DNA from 2 places in the Burkholderia metallica genome. Region 1 is predicted to be linked to the other one. Evidence: predicted binding sites of a transcription regulator. Region 1 holds the regulator's gene; the other holds the start of a gene.
The links. Region 1 encodes LexA, which represses DNA repair genes until DNA is damaged. Its sites were predicted from a motif close to ACTGTATNNNNATACAGT; they were not measured.
Positions count from the first base shown of each region.

Region 2: a site for LexA is predicted at 1,998-2,015, ahead of imuA (translesion DNA synthesis-associated protein ImuA). Genes of this name have one in related genera too.

Region 1 covers NZ_CP013401.1:1,768,248-1,775,894, reverse strand. Annotated here, with positions in the region: gene cysW (sulfate ABC transporter permease subunit CysW) at 1-453, opposite strand, end outside; gene cysT (sulfate ABC transporter permease subunit CysT) at 450-1,343, opposite strand; gene WJ16_RS08015 (sulfate ABC transporter substrate-binding protein) at 1,466-2,503, opposite strand; gene lexA (transcriptional repressor LexA) at 2,768-3,415, shown strand; gene WJ16_RS08005 (hypothetical protein) at 3,442-3,777, shown strand; gene WJ16_RS08000 (DUF2939 domain-containing protein) at 3,807-4,511, shown strand; gene WJ16_RS07995 (universal stress protein) at 4,599-5,096, opposite strand; gene nodI (nodulation factor ABC transporter ATP-binding protein NodI) at 5,432-6,346, shown strand; gene WJ16_RS07985 (ABC transporter permease) at 6,353-7,186, shown strand; gene WJ16_RS07980 (hypothetical protein) at 7,232-7,647, opposite strand, start outside.
Region 2 covers NZ_CP013401.1:3,196,112-3,203,758, forward strand. Annotated here, with positions in the region: gene WJ16_RS14420 (Y-family DNA polymerase) at 1-1,344, opposite strand, end outside; gene imuA (translesion DNA synthesis-associated protein ImuA) at 1,277-1,984, opposite strand; gene WJ16_RS14430 (ABC transporter ATP-binding protein) at 2,278-3,072, opposite strand; gene WJ16_RS14435 (ABC transporter permease) at 3,074-3,970, opposite strand; gene WJ16_RS14440 (ABC transporter substrate-binding protein) at 4,115-5,080, opposite strand; gene WJ16_RS14445 (VF_A0006 family four-cysteine protein) at 5,406-5,714, shown strand; gene WJ16_RS14450 (MetQ/NlpA family ABC transporter substrate-binding protein) at 5,787-6,602, opposite strand; gene WJ16_RS14455 (methyl-accepting chemotaxis protein) at 6,808-7,647, opposite strand, start outside.

The DNA.
Region 1 (7,647 bases):
GTGCGCCTGCAGCCACGGCCCGAGCCAGCCCTGCGCGCCGAACAGCAGCACGTACACGAGGCCGGAGATCACCGGCGACACCGAGAACGGCAAATCGATCAGCGTCGTCAGCAGCGCCTTGCCGCGAAATTCGAATTTCGCGATCGCCCACGACGCGCACACGCCGAACACGAGGTTCAGCGGCACGGCGATCGCGGCGACGGTCAGCGTCAGCTTGATCGCCGACCACGCGTCGGGATCGGCGAGCGATTCGAGATAGAAGCCGACGCCCTTTCTCAGCGCCTCGACGAACACCGCGGCAAGCGGCACGACGAGGAAGAACGCGAGAAACGCGAGCGCAATGCCCGTGAGCAGCCAGCGCACGACGCGCGACTCGCTGACGGGGTCGAGCCGCTTCGCGGCGCGCGCGGCCGGCGACGGGGTTTTCAGCACGACGGTGGCCTCCTGGCTCATTGCTGGCCTCCTGCCGCGACGGCGTTGACGGTGACGGGCGCGGGGCCGCTCGCGCCCTTGCTCGTCCTGCGCTGCAGATACCACTGCAGCGTGTTGATCAGCAGCAGCATCAGGAACGACACCACGAGCATCACGACCGCGAGCGCGGTTGCGCCCGCGTAGTCGTACTGTTCGAGCTTCGTGATGATCAGCAGCGACGTGATCTCGGACTTCATCGGCACGTTGCCGGCGATGAAGATCACCGACCCGTATTCACCGAGCGCGCGCGCGAACGCCAGCGCGAACCCGGTGAGGAGCGCCGGCAGCACGGCCGGCAGCACGACGCGGCGAAACGTCAGCCAGCGCGATGCGCCGAGGCACGCGGCGGCCTCTTCCTGCTCGCGCTCGAAATCCTCGAGCACCGGCTGCACGGTGCGCACGACGAACGGCAGCCCGATGAAGGTCAGCGCGACCAGCACGCCGGCCGGCGTGAACGCGATCTTGATGCCGAGCGGCGCGAGATACTGGCCGACCCAGCCGTTGGTCGCATAGACGGCCGCGAGCGAGATGCCGGCGACCGACGTCGGCAGCGCGAACGGCAGGTCGACGATCGCGTCGACGAGGCGCTTGAACGGGAACGTGTAGCGCACGAGCACCCACGCGACGAGAAAGCCGAACACGGCGTTGATCAGCGCGCCGCCGAGCGCGGACGCGAACGTCAGCCGGTACGACGCGAGCACGCGCGGCGACGTGACGGCGGTGACGAACTGGTCCCACGACAGCGTCGCGGTCTTCAGGAACGTGGCGGCGAGCGGGATCAGCACCACGAGGCTTAAATAGGCCACCGTGATGCCGAGCGTCACGCCGAAACCGGGCAGCGCGCTCGGCTTGCGAAAGGTGTACGTCGTCATCGGATGCTCTTGCTGGGTCGATGCTGCTCATGGGTCCGACGCAAACGCCGGCGCAGTGAATCGCGCCGGCGGCCCGTCGGGGATGCGGCGCGCTGTCGTGGCGCGCCGCTGTCGTTATGGCGTTACTGCGGCTTGTAGATCGAATCGAACACGCCGCCGTCCGCGAAATGCGTCTTCTGCGCATTCGTCCAGCCGCCGAACGTATCGTCGACCGTGTACAGCTTCAGCTTCGGGAACTGCTTCGTGAGCTCCGCCGGCACGTTCTTCGAGCGCGGCCGGTAGTAGTTGCGCGCGGCGATCTCCTGGCCCTGCGGGCTGTACAGGAAGTTCAGGTACGCGTCGGCCAGCTTGCGCGTGCCCTTCTTGTCGACCACCTTGTCGACCACCGCGACCGGCGGCTCGGCCAGGATGCTCACCGACGGCACGACGATCTCGAACTTGTCGGTGCCGAATTCCTTCACCGACAGGAACGCCTCGTTTTCCCACGCGATCAGCACGTCGCCGATCCCGCGCTGCACGAAGCTCGTGGTCGCGCCGCGCGCGCCCGAATCGAGCACGCCTGCGTTCTTGTAGAGCTTCGTGACGAATTCCTTCGCCGTCTGCTCGTTGCCGCCCGGCTTGTGCACCGCGTACGCCCATGCGGCCAGGTAGTTCCAGCGCGCGCCGCCCGACGTCTTCGGGTTCGGCGTGACGATCGAGATGCCCGGCTTGGTCAGGTCGTCCCAGTCCTTGATCCCCTTCGGGTTGCCCTTGCGCACCAGGAACACGATCGTCGACGTGTACGGCGATGCGTTGTCGGGCAGGCGCTTCTGCCAGTCCTTGCTGACGAGCCCCTTGTTCGCGAGCGCGTCGATGTCGTACGCAAGCGCCAGCGTGACGACGTCGGCCTGCAGGCCGTCGAGCACCGAGCGCGCCTGCGCGCCCGAGCCGCCGTGCGACTGCTTGAAGTTGACGGTCTCGCCCGTCTTCGCCTTCCACTCCTTGCCGAACGCCTGGTTGAAGTCCTGATACAGCTCGCGCGTCGGGTCGTACGACACGTTCAGGAAAGTCGTATCGGCCTGCGCGTGCGTCGCGACGCCCAGCGCCGCCGCCGCGCCCAGCGCGAGTGTTGCGATCAGGCGGCCCACTCCGCCCACCAGCCCCGTATTGCGCTTGCCCATCCTTGGTTCTCCAGTGTTGTCGGTATTGCGATGTCGGGCCAGTCTAGCGAACGGGTTACATGATTAAAAATAATCGTTCCTCATTTTTTAATACTCAAAAGTGCTAACGCAGACGGGATGGACGGTTGCGGCAGATGAACCGGCGTCCGGGCGTCGCGAAATCGCGTCGGAACCGGCGCGATCGCGTCGAACCTCAAGTAACACTTGAAATTCCCGAACTACTGTATAAAAATACAGCTCACTGTCTATCCATACAGTTGAGCCATGACCAAACTCACCGCCCGTCAGCAGCAAGTGTTCGACTTGATCCGTCGCGCGATCGAGCGCTCCGGATTCCCGCCCACCCGCGCCGAGATCGCGGCCGAACTGGGCTTCAGCTCGCCGAATGCGGCCGAGGAGCACCTGCGCGCGCTGGCGCGCAAAGGCGTGATCGAGCTGGCAGCCGGCGCGTCGCGCGGCATCCGCCTGCTCGGCATCGACGATGCCCCGCACCAGTTCACGCTGCCGCATGCCGGCCTGATGCAGCTGTCGCTGCCGCTCGTCGGCCGCGTGGCAGCCGGTAGCCCGATCCTCGCGCAGGAGCACATCTCGCAGCATTACGCGTGCGATCCCGCGCTGTTCTCCAGCAAGCCCGACTACCTGCTGAAAGTGCGCGGCCTGTCGATGCGCGACGCCGGCATCCTCGACGGCGACCTCCTCGCGGTGCAGAAGCGCACCGAAGCGAAGGACGGCCAGATCATCGTCGCGCGTCTCGGCGACGACGTCACCGTCAAGCGCCTGATGCGCCGGCCCGGCGGCCTCGAGCTGATCGCGGAGAACCCTGATTACGAAAACATCTTCGTCAAGGCCGGCAGCGCGGAATTCGCGCTGGAAGGCATCGCCGTCGGACTGATCCGATCAGGCGAACTCTGACATTCCGTCTCGCTGAGGAGAACATCATGGAACGCCTTTCCCGTCTGCTGCCTTTCCGTCAATTCGGCCGCCTCCGTCACTTGCGCGGCCGGACGCCCTGCGCACCGCTGTCCGCGGCGGCGCCCGTGCAAGAAGAAGTCGCAGTCGAACGGCAGGCGTCCCTGCTGCCGTCGGCGCTGCCCGCTTTCGCGCGGGTCTCGCTGAACGCCGGCCTGAATCACGCGGAACCCGCGCGCCGTGCGCCGGTGCGTGTGTATCACGGCCGTTCGCGCCTGATCATGGTCGGCACGATCGATGCCGTGTGCCGGATGATCGATCGCTGCATCGCCGAGGAACGATCGGCTACGCCGGGCGGTCTCTGATTGCGGAACCTGTCCGCACCGGAGGCAACGTGACCGGATCGCCGCGCCGCGCATGGCGGCTCAAGCCCCTGTTGATCGTCGTGCTGGCCGTCGCCATCGTCGCGGCGATCGGCTATGCGTACGCGTCGCCGTACATCGCGATCGGTCGCCTGAAATCGGCGATCGATGCGCGCGATGCGCAGGCCATCAGCGAATATGTCGATTTTCCGTCGCTGCGCATCAGCCTGAAGCAGCAAGTCACGGAAGAGTTGATGCGCCGGATCGACGCAGTGAAGAAGGACAATCCGTTCGCGGTGATCGGTGCGCTGATCGGGGCCGCGCTGATCGGCCCGCTCGTCGATGCCTACGCGACGCCGGAAGGCGTGGCCGCGTTGATGAGCGGATTGCCGCCGCGCGGCAATCCGGGTGAGCGCCCACCTGAATGGTCGAATCCGCCGCCGAGCAGCCCGCCGGCCGCGCCATCCGCCAATCCGGCTCCGGCGAGCACGGTCACGCCGGGCAGCAACGCGGCTGCTACCGCCGCATCATCGCCGCCTGCGCCCGCCGCCGTACCGGCCAGCGCGGTCGATGCCGCACCATCACCGCATCCGCAGCAAACCAGCGCCGGCTACCGGAATATCGACGAATTTGTCGTGACCTATCAGCGCAGTGCCGACGGCACACGCTATGCGGCGATCTTTCACCGCTTCGGGCTGTTTTCGTGGAAGTTGTCTTCGATCGACCTGCACGCCTAGCAGGCCGCGCTCGACGCTCGCGCCGCCGAAGCGGTGCGGCACCTAGCCGGCACGCATCACCGGCCAGATAGCCATCGAGTCTTCAGATCATTTGCCGTTCGCCGTCGCGGCTTCACGCTCGCGCGCGATTTCGGCCTTCTGCTCTTCCGCCGACGAACACGCAACCAGGATGCTGCAGTTCACGCGATCGAGCAGTTGCGTGTTGCCCGAGCCCATCCACCATCTCGATAGCCCGCTGCGGCATCGATGGCCGACCACGACGAGGTCGACCTTCAGCTCCGTCGCGAGATTCGCGATTTCGTCGATCGGATAGCCGAACGCGAAATGGCCTTCGGCCTGCACGCCGCGTTCGCGCAGCCAGTTCACCCCTTCCTGCAGGATTTCACGCGCGGTTTCCTCGAACCGGCCGCACGCGACGTCGGTCAGCAAACCGGCGCTCTGCGCGATGCTCGAGCGCATGTCGACGACCGACAGCAAATGCGTCTCGGCCTTCAGGTCCATCGCGAGATTGGCGCCGCAACGCAGGGCCTTGCGCCCTTCGAGCGTGCCGTCGTAACACAGCAGAATCTTGTTGTAGCTAGCCATGAAACCTCCCTGTCGCCAACGAGCCTACGTATTCATCATGGTGCGCCGCAATTCAGGACGCAAGGGATGGAAAACGCTGATTCGCCCCGCTCGGCGCGTGCGCAATGATGCGGTGCACGATCGGTGCGCGCATGCATCGCACCGTGCAGGGATGCGCTGAAGAGACGCAGCCGATGCACTAGAATGGCCCGTTCGTACTCCAGCGGGCCATCGGGCGCCGGCGTCGTGCGCTTCGGTCATGCCCATGTGACTCGCAATCGTCCGATCGGTTCGCACGCCGGCCACGCATCCGGCAGCGGAATGCGTCCGCGCCCGCTTACAACGACGACCTGCCCATGTCCGTTGCACCGATCGATTTCCGGAACGTCGAAAAGCACTATGGCGACAAGCTCGTCGTCAACGATCTGTCGTTCACCGTCCAAGCCGGCGAATGCTACGGCCTGCTCGGGCCGAACGGCGCCGGCAAGACCACCACGCTGAAAATGCTGCTCGGCCTCGCGCATCCCGATGCCGGCACCATTTCGCTCTGCGGCGAACCGGTTCCAGCGCGTGCGCGGTTTGCGCGCCGGCGCGTCGGCGTCGTCCCGCAGTTCGACAATCTCGACCCCGACTTCACCGTGCGCGAGAACCTGGTCGTCTTCAGCCGCTATTTCGGGATGTCGGCGCAGGCTGCGCGCGCGCTCGTGAAGCCGCTGCTCGAATTCGCGAAGCTCGAGAACAAGGCCGATGCGAAGGTCGGCGAGTTGTCGGGCGGCATGAAGCGCCGCCTGACGCTGGCCCGCGCGCTCGTCAACGATCCCGACGTGCTGGTGCTCGACGAGCCGACGACGGGCCTCGACCCGCAGGCGCGTCACCTGATGTGGGAACGGCTGCGCTCGCTGCTCGCGCGCGGCAAGACGATCCTGATCACCACGCACTTCATGGAAGAAGCCGAACGCCTGTGCGATCGCCTGTGCGTGATCGAGGAAGGCCGCAAGATCGCCGAAGGCGCGCCGCACGCGCTGATCGAATCGGAGATCGGCTGCGACGTGATCGAGATCTACGGGCCCGATCCGGCCACGCTGCGCGACGAGCTGTCGGCGTTCGCGAAGCGCACCGAGATCAGCGGCGAGACACTGTTCTGCTACGTGAGCGATCCGGAACCGCTCAGCGCGCGGCTCAAGGGTCGTACGGGGTTGCGCTATCTGCATCGCCCGGCCAATCTGGAAGATGTGTTCCTGCGGCTCACGGGTCGCGACATGCAGGACTGATCGATCATGGACGTGCGCAATTATTCCGCCGCCGCACCGTCGGCACCGCCGCGCGTGTCGCGCTTCGCGATCGCGATGCCCGCGAACGCGACCAACTGGATCGCCGTCTGGCGGCGCAACTATCTCGTCTGGCGCAAGCTCGCGCTCGCATCGATGTTCGGCAATCTTGCCGATCCGATGATCTATCTGTTCGGGTTGGGCTTCGGGCTCGGGCTGATGCTCGGCCATGTCGACGGCGTGTCGTATATCGCGTTCCTCGCGGCCGGCACGGTGGGGTCGAGCGTGATGATGTCCGCGAGCTTCGAGTCGATGTATTCCGGTTTCTCGCGGATGCACGTGCAGCGCACGTGGGAAGCGATCATGCATACGCCGCTCGCGCTCGGCGACATCGTGCTCGGGGAGATCGTCTGGGGGGCCAGCAAGGCAATGCTGTCGGGGGCCGCGATCATGCTCGTCGCGGGCGCGCTGGGTTACGCGCAGTTTCCGTCGATGCTCGCGGCGCTGCCCGTGATCGCGCTCGCGGGCCTCGCATTCGCAAGCCTCGCGATGATCGTCACGGCGCTCGCGCCGTCCTACGACTTCTTCATGTTCTACCAGACGCTCGTGCTGACGCCGATGCTGCTGCTGTCGGGTGTATTCTTCCCGACCGCGCAGTTGCCGCCGCTCGCGCAGCACGCGGCGCAGGCGCTGCCGCTCGCGAACGCGGTCGAGCTGATCCGGCCCGCGATGCTCGGCCGGCCGGCGGCCGACGTCGCGTTGCACGTCGCGGTGCTCGCCGGCTACGCGGTGGGCGGCTTCCTGCTGTCCGCGTGGCTGTTCCGGCGGCGGATGATGCGCTGACGGCCGGCGCACCGGGCGCCGGCTTCATGCCTTCACGCGACGACGTTATTCGTCGTCGTCGCTCCACGGGATCTCGACGTCGGTCAGGAACGCGACGGTCGCAAGCGGCCCCCCTTCCTGGCGGCCGAGCTTGCCGTCCGCGCGATGCCATTCGACACGGAACTGCGTACCCGGATCGTCGGCAATCAGATAGACCGTGCGCAGCTCTTCCTTGTCGGCTTCGTCCACCGGGCCGTCGAACGACACCAGCATCTTCTGCGGCCACAGGCCGTTGACCGGATCGTAAATGCGGTCGCCCTGCGGAATGTCGATGCTGGCCTCGACGCCGATGGTTGCGGAAGCCTCGATGATCATCGTGCCGAGTGCGTTCAGCACGGCCGTCGCCCGCGCGGAATTGGCCTGGCGGATCGCGAGATCGCCGCGCGTCAGCGCCTTTTCGAGTCGAGGATGAATCTTCGGTT
Region 2 (7,647 bases), 1.4 Mb from region 1:
GATCCGCTCCACCGACGACATCATCCTGAGCGGCGTATGAAAGACCGGCCGGTTCTCACGCATCAGCAACGGCAGCGGCTCGTCCAGCAGCCACGCGGGCCTCGGTGGCACCGCCGGCGGCCCGGCCGCCGGCTTGCCGGCCTGCGCATCGAGCGGCAGCCAGCGGTTCGCGGCCTCGGGCCGGTGATCGGCAACGGGTGCCGCGCGCAGCACGTTGTCCGCGCCGAGCCGCGCGACCAGCAGCTCGAACAGCCGCGCGCGCGTCTCGCGCGTGCCGCCCGGCTCGGGAAAGAGATCCTCGGCCGGCGGCGCAACCGATTCGACGCGCGTGGCTTGCAGACGCACCGCGATCACCGCGGCCGGCAACTCGACGCGCGCGAGCCGCTCGCCGAGCAGCCGCATGAAGTGCGCGTCGTCGCGCACGGGCGCGGCGAACGCGAGTTCGAGCGGCGTCGGCGGCACGGCCTGGCGGCCGCGCTCGTGCTCGAGATCGAACGTCATCGCGGCCAGCGACAGTTGCCGCGCGGCCAGCCAGCCGCACAGCTGCGCGACGAGCCGCCGCGCGGCGAACAGCACGGCTTCCGCGTATTCGACGCGCTCCGGCAATTCGAGCCGCACATCGAACACGGGCGGCACCGCCATCCATGCAAGCGGCTCGACCGCATCGCCGTACGCACGATCGAGCGCGGCCAGCAGCGCGGGACCGCAGCGGCGCTGCAGCCCCGCGCGCGGCAGGCCGCGCAGATCGGCGAGCGTGCGGCAACCGAGGCCGTCGAACCAGCCCGCATACGGGCGCGCATCGGGCAGCAGCACGCACGGCAGCCTGTCGAGCGAACGGACGAGCGAAGCCGGCCTCGCGATGCGGCGCCGGATGCGCGCCCGGGCCGACGTGCGCGCGAGCAGCCACGCGCCGCGCCCGGTCGGCGCGGCGGACAGGCGCGCCGCATAGCCGAGCGCCGCGAGCGTCGCGCGCACCTGGCGGCACAGCGACGGCAACCCGCCGAACAGCCGCAGGCTCGGGCCGACGTCAACGATCAGCGTGGCTTCGTCGTCGAGCGCGACGCACGGCGAAAAGCGCAGCAACGCGAGCGCGACCGCGCGCAGCGCATCGGCCTCGCGGGCGGGATCGCGTTCGACGAGCTGCGTGTGCGGGGCGAGCGTGAGCACGCCGCCGCGCTTCATGCCCGCGCGCACGCCCTGCCGGTGCGCGGCCGCGTCGGCGATCAGCACGACACCCTGCTCGAGCACCGCCCGGCCGGCGCCGCCAGCCTCGCCGTCAGACGGAGGCGCGACGCACACGTCGAGCGGCAGGCGCGGCAGATGGATGCCGAGCAAGACGCGCATAGCGGCTCTCCACGATGGGCGACGGCAGGTCGAGCACGAGCGGCTCGCTGCGTGCGGGGCCGCGCCGCTTGACGATGTCGAGCGACACGCCGCCCGGCACCGGGTACAGCGCGACGCGCAGCACGGCCGGCGACGGTTGGCGCTCGGCCGACAGCGGGCGCAGCATCACGAACAGCGTGTCGCCCGTGCGCGCGGCCGCGAGATGCAGCCGCCGCAGCGCGTCGGGCCGCGCGTCCTGCCACAGCAGCAGCGCGCCGCAGCAGCCGGTCTTGAGCGCCTGCTCGGCGGCCCACAGCGCATCCGTGCGGGTGCCGGCGCGCAGCCACAGCAGCGCGTCGGCCGGCACGCCGAGACTGGCGAGCGCGGTTGCATGCGGCGCTTGCGGCGGCGCGACGAGCGCGAGCGGACGCCGGGCGCTGACGGTGCGGGCAAGCGCGGGGGCGAGCAGCCGCATCTCGCCGCAGCCCGGCTGCGCGGCCAGCAGTTCGACGAGCCCGCCGACCGGCCAGCCGCCGCCCGGCAACTCGGCCGACAGCGGCGCGAAACCGGTCTCGATCGTGCGCGGACCGCCGCGCGCGAGCTGCGAGCCGCGCCAGAGCGATGGATGAAGGGATTCGGGAGAAATGGAGGATGCGAGCATGACGCCACCCACAACTGTATGGATATACAGTATATGGCAATGTGTGCACGTCGCACAGTCCTGGTACGAAACCGCTCTTTCGTCAGATCAAAGACCGGTGAAAAGCCGGCGAACTCACTCTGTTACGGCGCGTCGTTCCCGGCCTCGCCGGATCGCGCGGGCGAATGCCCGCCACGCCTTTGCGGCGCCGGGGCGACCCACGTGAACCGGATCGCGCAACCGGGCCGGATCGTGCCGAGCGGCCAGCCGGCACGATGCGCACATCGCACACCGCGCCGGCCCGCCCGCCGCCGTCAGCCGAGCAGCAACGCGTCGTCGTCGAGCTGCTCGTGACGCACCTTCTCGAACATCTGCAGCAGATCCGGCACGTCGAGCCCCTTGCGCGCGTCGCCCGACACGTCGAGCACGACCTGCCCCTGGTGCAGCATCACCGTGCGCTCGCCGTAATCGAGCGCCTGCCGCATGCTGTGCGTGACCATCATCGTCGTCAGCTTGCCCTCGGCGACGATGCGCGCGGTCAGTTCCAGCACGAACGCAGCCGTCTTCGGGTCGAGCGCGGCCGTATGCTCGTCGAGCAGCAGGATCCGCGACGGCCGCAGCGACGCCATCAGCAGGCTCACCGCCTGCCGCTGGCCGCCCGACAGCAGCCCGATCCGGTCGGTCAGACGGTTTTCGAGGCCGAGGTTCAGCAGCCGCAGCTTGTCGCGGAACAGCTCGCGCGACGGCCGGTCGAGCGCGGCACGAAAGCCGCGCCGCGCACCGCGCGCCATCGCGAGCGCCATGTTCTCCTCGATCGTCAGCGCCTCGCAGGTGCCGGCCATCGGATCCTGGAACACGCGCGCGACGAGGTGCGCGCGATCCCACGCGGCCTTGCGCGTGACGTCCGTGCCGTCGATCGCGATGCGCCCCGAATCGACGCGCTGGTCGCCGCTGACCGCATTGAGGAAGGTCGACTTGCCGGCGCCGTTCGAGCCGATCACCGCGACGAACTGGCCGTCGGGAATGTCGAGCGACAACCCGCGCAGCGCGCGCGTCTCGATCGGCGTGCCGGGATTGAACGTGAGTTTGAGATCGTGTGCGGACAGCATGTCAGGCCCCTCCGTTCTTGCGCGCAAACAGCTTCTTGCGCGTCGCCGGCAGCACAAGCGCGATCGTGACGAGCGCGGCCGTCACGAGGTTCAGATCCTGCGCCTTCAGACCGATGAATTCGCTGTTCAGCGCGAGCGCGATGAAGAAGCGGTAGACGATCGCGCCGAGCACGACGGCGAGCGTCGTCAGCACGAGCCGGCGCGCGGGCAGCAGCGTCTCGCCGATGATCACGGCGGCCAGCCCGATCACGATCGTGCCGATCCCCATCGAGATGTCCGCGCCGCCCTGCGTCTGCGCGAACAACGCGCCGGCGAGCGCGACGAGCGCATTCGACAGCGCCATCCCGGCGAGCGTCGCGCGGCCCGTCGCGATGCCCTGCGCGCGTGCCATCCGCGGGTTCGCGCCGGTCGCGCGCATCGCGAGGCCGAGCTGCGACGAGAAGAACCAGTCGAGGCCGAGCTTCGCGACCACGACGACGATCGCGAGCAGCGCCGGGCGCAGCACGTAGTCGGGCATCCAGTCGGGCTGCAGCACGGTGAAGAGGGTGGGCTCGGTGATGAGCGGCACGTTCGGCCGGCCCATGATCCGCAGGTTCACCGAGTAGAGCGCGATCATCATCAGGATACTGGCGAGCAGATCCATGATCTTCAGGCGCACGTTGAGCCAGCCGGTGATGAAGCCGGCCACCGCGCCCGCGACGATCGCGATGCAGGTCGAGCTGAACGGGTCGTAGCCGGCCGAGATCAGCGTCGCGGCGACGGCGCCGCCGAGCGGAAAGCTGCCGTCGACGGTGAGGTCGGGGAAGTTGAGGATGCGAAACGAGATCAGCACCCCGAGGGCGACGAGGCTGAAGATCAGGCCGATCTCCAGTGCGCCCAGAAACGAGAACAGAGACATGATGGGGAAATCCTGTTGCTTCCCGGCCTCACGTGTACGGCCGGGCGAAGCGAACGGGCGGCCCCGGGTGGGAGCCGCCCGTCCGGCGGTGTCGTTCGGGCCCGGATCGGGCCCGCAAGCGCGGCGGTCGGACCGCTTACATGCTTACTTGATGACCGTCTTCGCGTCCTTGAGCAGATCCGGTGACAGCGTGACGCCCTGCTTCGCGGCCGCGCCCGTGTTCGCGAACAATTCGAGGTTGCTGCTCGTCTCCGACGCGATCGCGCCCGGCTTCTCGCCCTTCAGGATGCGCGCGACGACCTTGCCCGTCTGGCGGCCGAGGTCGCCGTAGTTGATGCCGAGCGCCGCGATGCCGCCGCGCTTCACGCTGTCGGTGTCGCCGGCGACGAGCGGGATCTTCGCTTCGTTCGCGACCTTCACGAGCGCTTCGTACGCGGACACGACGTTGTTGTCGGTGTTCGTGTAGATCACGTCGACCTTGCCGATCAGGCTCTTCGCGGCCGGGCCGATGTCGACGGTACGCGGCGCGGCCGCTTCCTTCAGCGTCATCCCCTGCTTCGCGAGAATCTCCTTGAGCTCCTTCACGACGACGACCGAGTTCGCCTCGCCCGGGTTGTAGACCATGCCGACCGTCTTCGCATTCGGCACGACGCGCTTGATCAGCGCGACCTGGCGATCGAGCGGCAGCTTGTCGGATACGCCCGTCACGTTGGTGCCCGACGGGCCCCAGCCCTTCACGAGCTGCGCGGCGACCGGATCGGTCACGCCCGAATAGACGACCGGCACGCTCTTCGTCGACGCGACCACCGCCTGCGCGGCCGGCGTCGCGATCGCGACGATCACGTCGGGCTGGTCGCCGACGAACTTGCGCGCGATCTGCGCGGCCGTGCCCGTGTTGCCCTGCGCGCTCTGGTATTCCCACTTGAGCTTGTCGTCGCCGTAGCCTTGCGCCTTCAGTTCGGCGCGCACGCCGTCGCGGATCGCGTCGAGCGCGGGGTGATCGACGATCGACAGCACCTTGACGGTCTGTGCGTGCGCGGCGCCGGCCAGCGCGAGCGCGGCCACGCCGGCCGTGATCGAACGGATCGCGAAAGTCTTGAAACGCTTCATGGGTGTGTCTCCCCCGTATTGTGTCGGTTCTGGATGATGGATTCCCGCCGCCGTCGGACGGGCGCCGCCGCGCGTACGCGACGCGACGATCGGCCCGCGCACGCCCCGGGAAAGGGTGAGGCGGCGAACGCACGAGGATACCATTTCCACAGACCACCGCCTGACTTCCAGCTTTCGCGCGACGCGCCGGGCGCAGCCTCCCCGAATCGTCGCGAATGCGTCCAAAGCCCCGCCGGTGGCGGCACCGGCCCGAGCCGGCCAACGCGTCGGCCGCGCTCGCGACTTTACGCTATGCTGTCGGCCGACCCAATCCATCGGAGGGCAGATGAAACGGGGGATCCGAGCCGTCGCAATCGTCGCTGCCGCGCTGGCGCTGCCGGGCGCGGCGTTCGCACTGACCGACGGCAACGCGCAATACGACGACTGCATGCTCAATGCGCTGCGCGAAAGCCGCAACGGCGCGGCGGCCCAGTTGATCCAGCGCTCGTGCGATGCGCTGTACCGCAACAACGCGATGCTGCTGCCGCGCGAGCGGCGCTTTCACGAGTGCGTCGTGCAGTCGCTGCCCGGCGTGCGCGACAACTACGCGATCCAGCAGATCATGTCGATCTGCTCGCGGCGCGGCGAGATGTGAGCGGGGCTGAACGCGCCACACGAAAAAAAGGCCTGCACACGTGCAGGCCTTCGTTCGATCATCCGATCGCGTTCAGAACGACGCGACCATCGAGCCCTTGAACTGCTTCTTGATGAATTCCTTCACTTCCGGCGACTGGTACGCCTTGACCAGCTTCTTCACCCACGGCTGATCCTTGTCCTTCGCACGCACCGCGATCAGGTTCGCATACGGGCTCGTCAGCGACTCGAGCGCGATCGCGTCCTTGGTCGGCTGCAGGTTCGCGGCCAGCGCGTAGTTCGTGTTGATCACGGCCGCGTCGACGTCCGACAGCACGCGTGGCAGTTGCGCGGCGTCGAGTTCGGAGATCTTCAGCTTCTTCGGGTTGTCGGCGATGTCGAGCACCGTCGCGTTGTTGCCGCCCGTGCCGGCGCCCGCCTTCAGCTTGATCACGCCTTGCGTCTGCAGCAGCAGCAGCGCGCGATTCTCGTTCGACGGATCGTTCGGCACCGCGAGCTTCGCGCCTTGCGGCAGGTCCTTCAGCGCCTTGAACTTCTTCGAGTACACGCCGATCGGCGAGATGTAGGTCAGGCCCGCGCTGACGATCTTGTAGCCGCGCTGCTTCACCTGGCTGTCGAGGTAGGGCTGGTGCTGGAAGCTGTTCGCGTCGAGGTCGCCCGAATCGAGCGCCGCGTTCGGCTGCACGTAGTCGTTGAACTCGATGACCTTCACGTTCAGGCCTTCCTTCTCCTTCGCGACCTTCTGCACGAGCTGCCACACTTCCGAATCCGGGCCGGCCACGGTGCCGACCTTGATCACCTTGTCTTCGGCATGCGCGCCTGCCGACAGCGTCAGCGCTGCACCGGTGGCCAGCACGGAAAATACCTTCAGGAGACTGCGACGCTTCATCTGTTTCTCGCTTTCTTGCTTGACTGAAATGGGGCGCGATACGGGTATGCCCCGACTCGCAGGAAGGGCCAAATGGTGTCACAGGATCGGCGGGAAGTGAAATACATCCCGCTCATATGGGTATGCACCCCAGCGGTGCCGGCGAAGGCCGGACGACTCGGCCGTTAGTTGCGTTTGTGCGAGCCGCGCCCAAGGCGGTCGCCCCTTACGCCAACGCGCGGCCGGCGTGCGCCCCGGCGGCGCCGAACGCGGGGTCGCCCGCCTGCCCGCCGGCCCCGCGCGATGACAGGCCGTCGGCATCGCCGACCCGGAACGCGCCGACCGCATCGTGCAGCCGCGCGGCCTGCTCCTGCAGCGACGCGGCCGCCGCCGCGGCTTCCTCGACGAGCGCCGCGTTCTGCTGCGTCACCTGGTCCATCTGCGTGACCGCGCGCCCGACCTGCGTGATGCCGCTCGCCTGCTCCTCGGACGCCGCCGCGATCTCGCCCATGATGTCGGTCACGCGCGCGACCGCCTGCAGGATCTCGCCCATCGTCGTGCCGGCCTGGCCGACCAGCGTCGAGCCGTTGCGCACGCGCTCGACCGAGTCGACGATCAGCGCGCGGATCTCCTTCGAAGCCGTCGCACTGCGCTGCGCGAGCGAGCGCACCTCGCCCGCGACCACCGCGAAGCCGCGGCCCTGCTCGCCGGCGCGCGCGGCTTCGACCGCCGCATTCAGCGCGAGGATGTTGGTCTGGAACGCGATGCCCTCGATCACGCCGATGATGTCGGCGATCTTGCGCGAGCTGTCGTCGATCTCGCCCATCGTGCCGATCACGCGGTTCACGACGTCGCTCCCCGTGCGCGCGATCTCCGATGCGCTGTTCGCAAGCCCGCTCGCCTGCCGTGCGTTGTCGGCGTTCTGCTTCACGGTCGCGGTCAGCTGTTCCATGCTCGCGGCGGTTTCTTCCAGCGACGCGGCCTGCTCCTCGGTGCGCTGCGACAGGTCGTCGTTGCCGGCCGAGATCTGGCGGCTCGCCGACGCGATCGAGCCGGCCGACTGGCG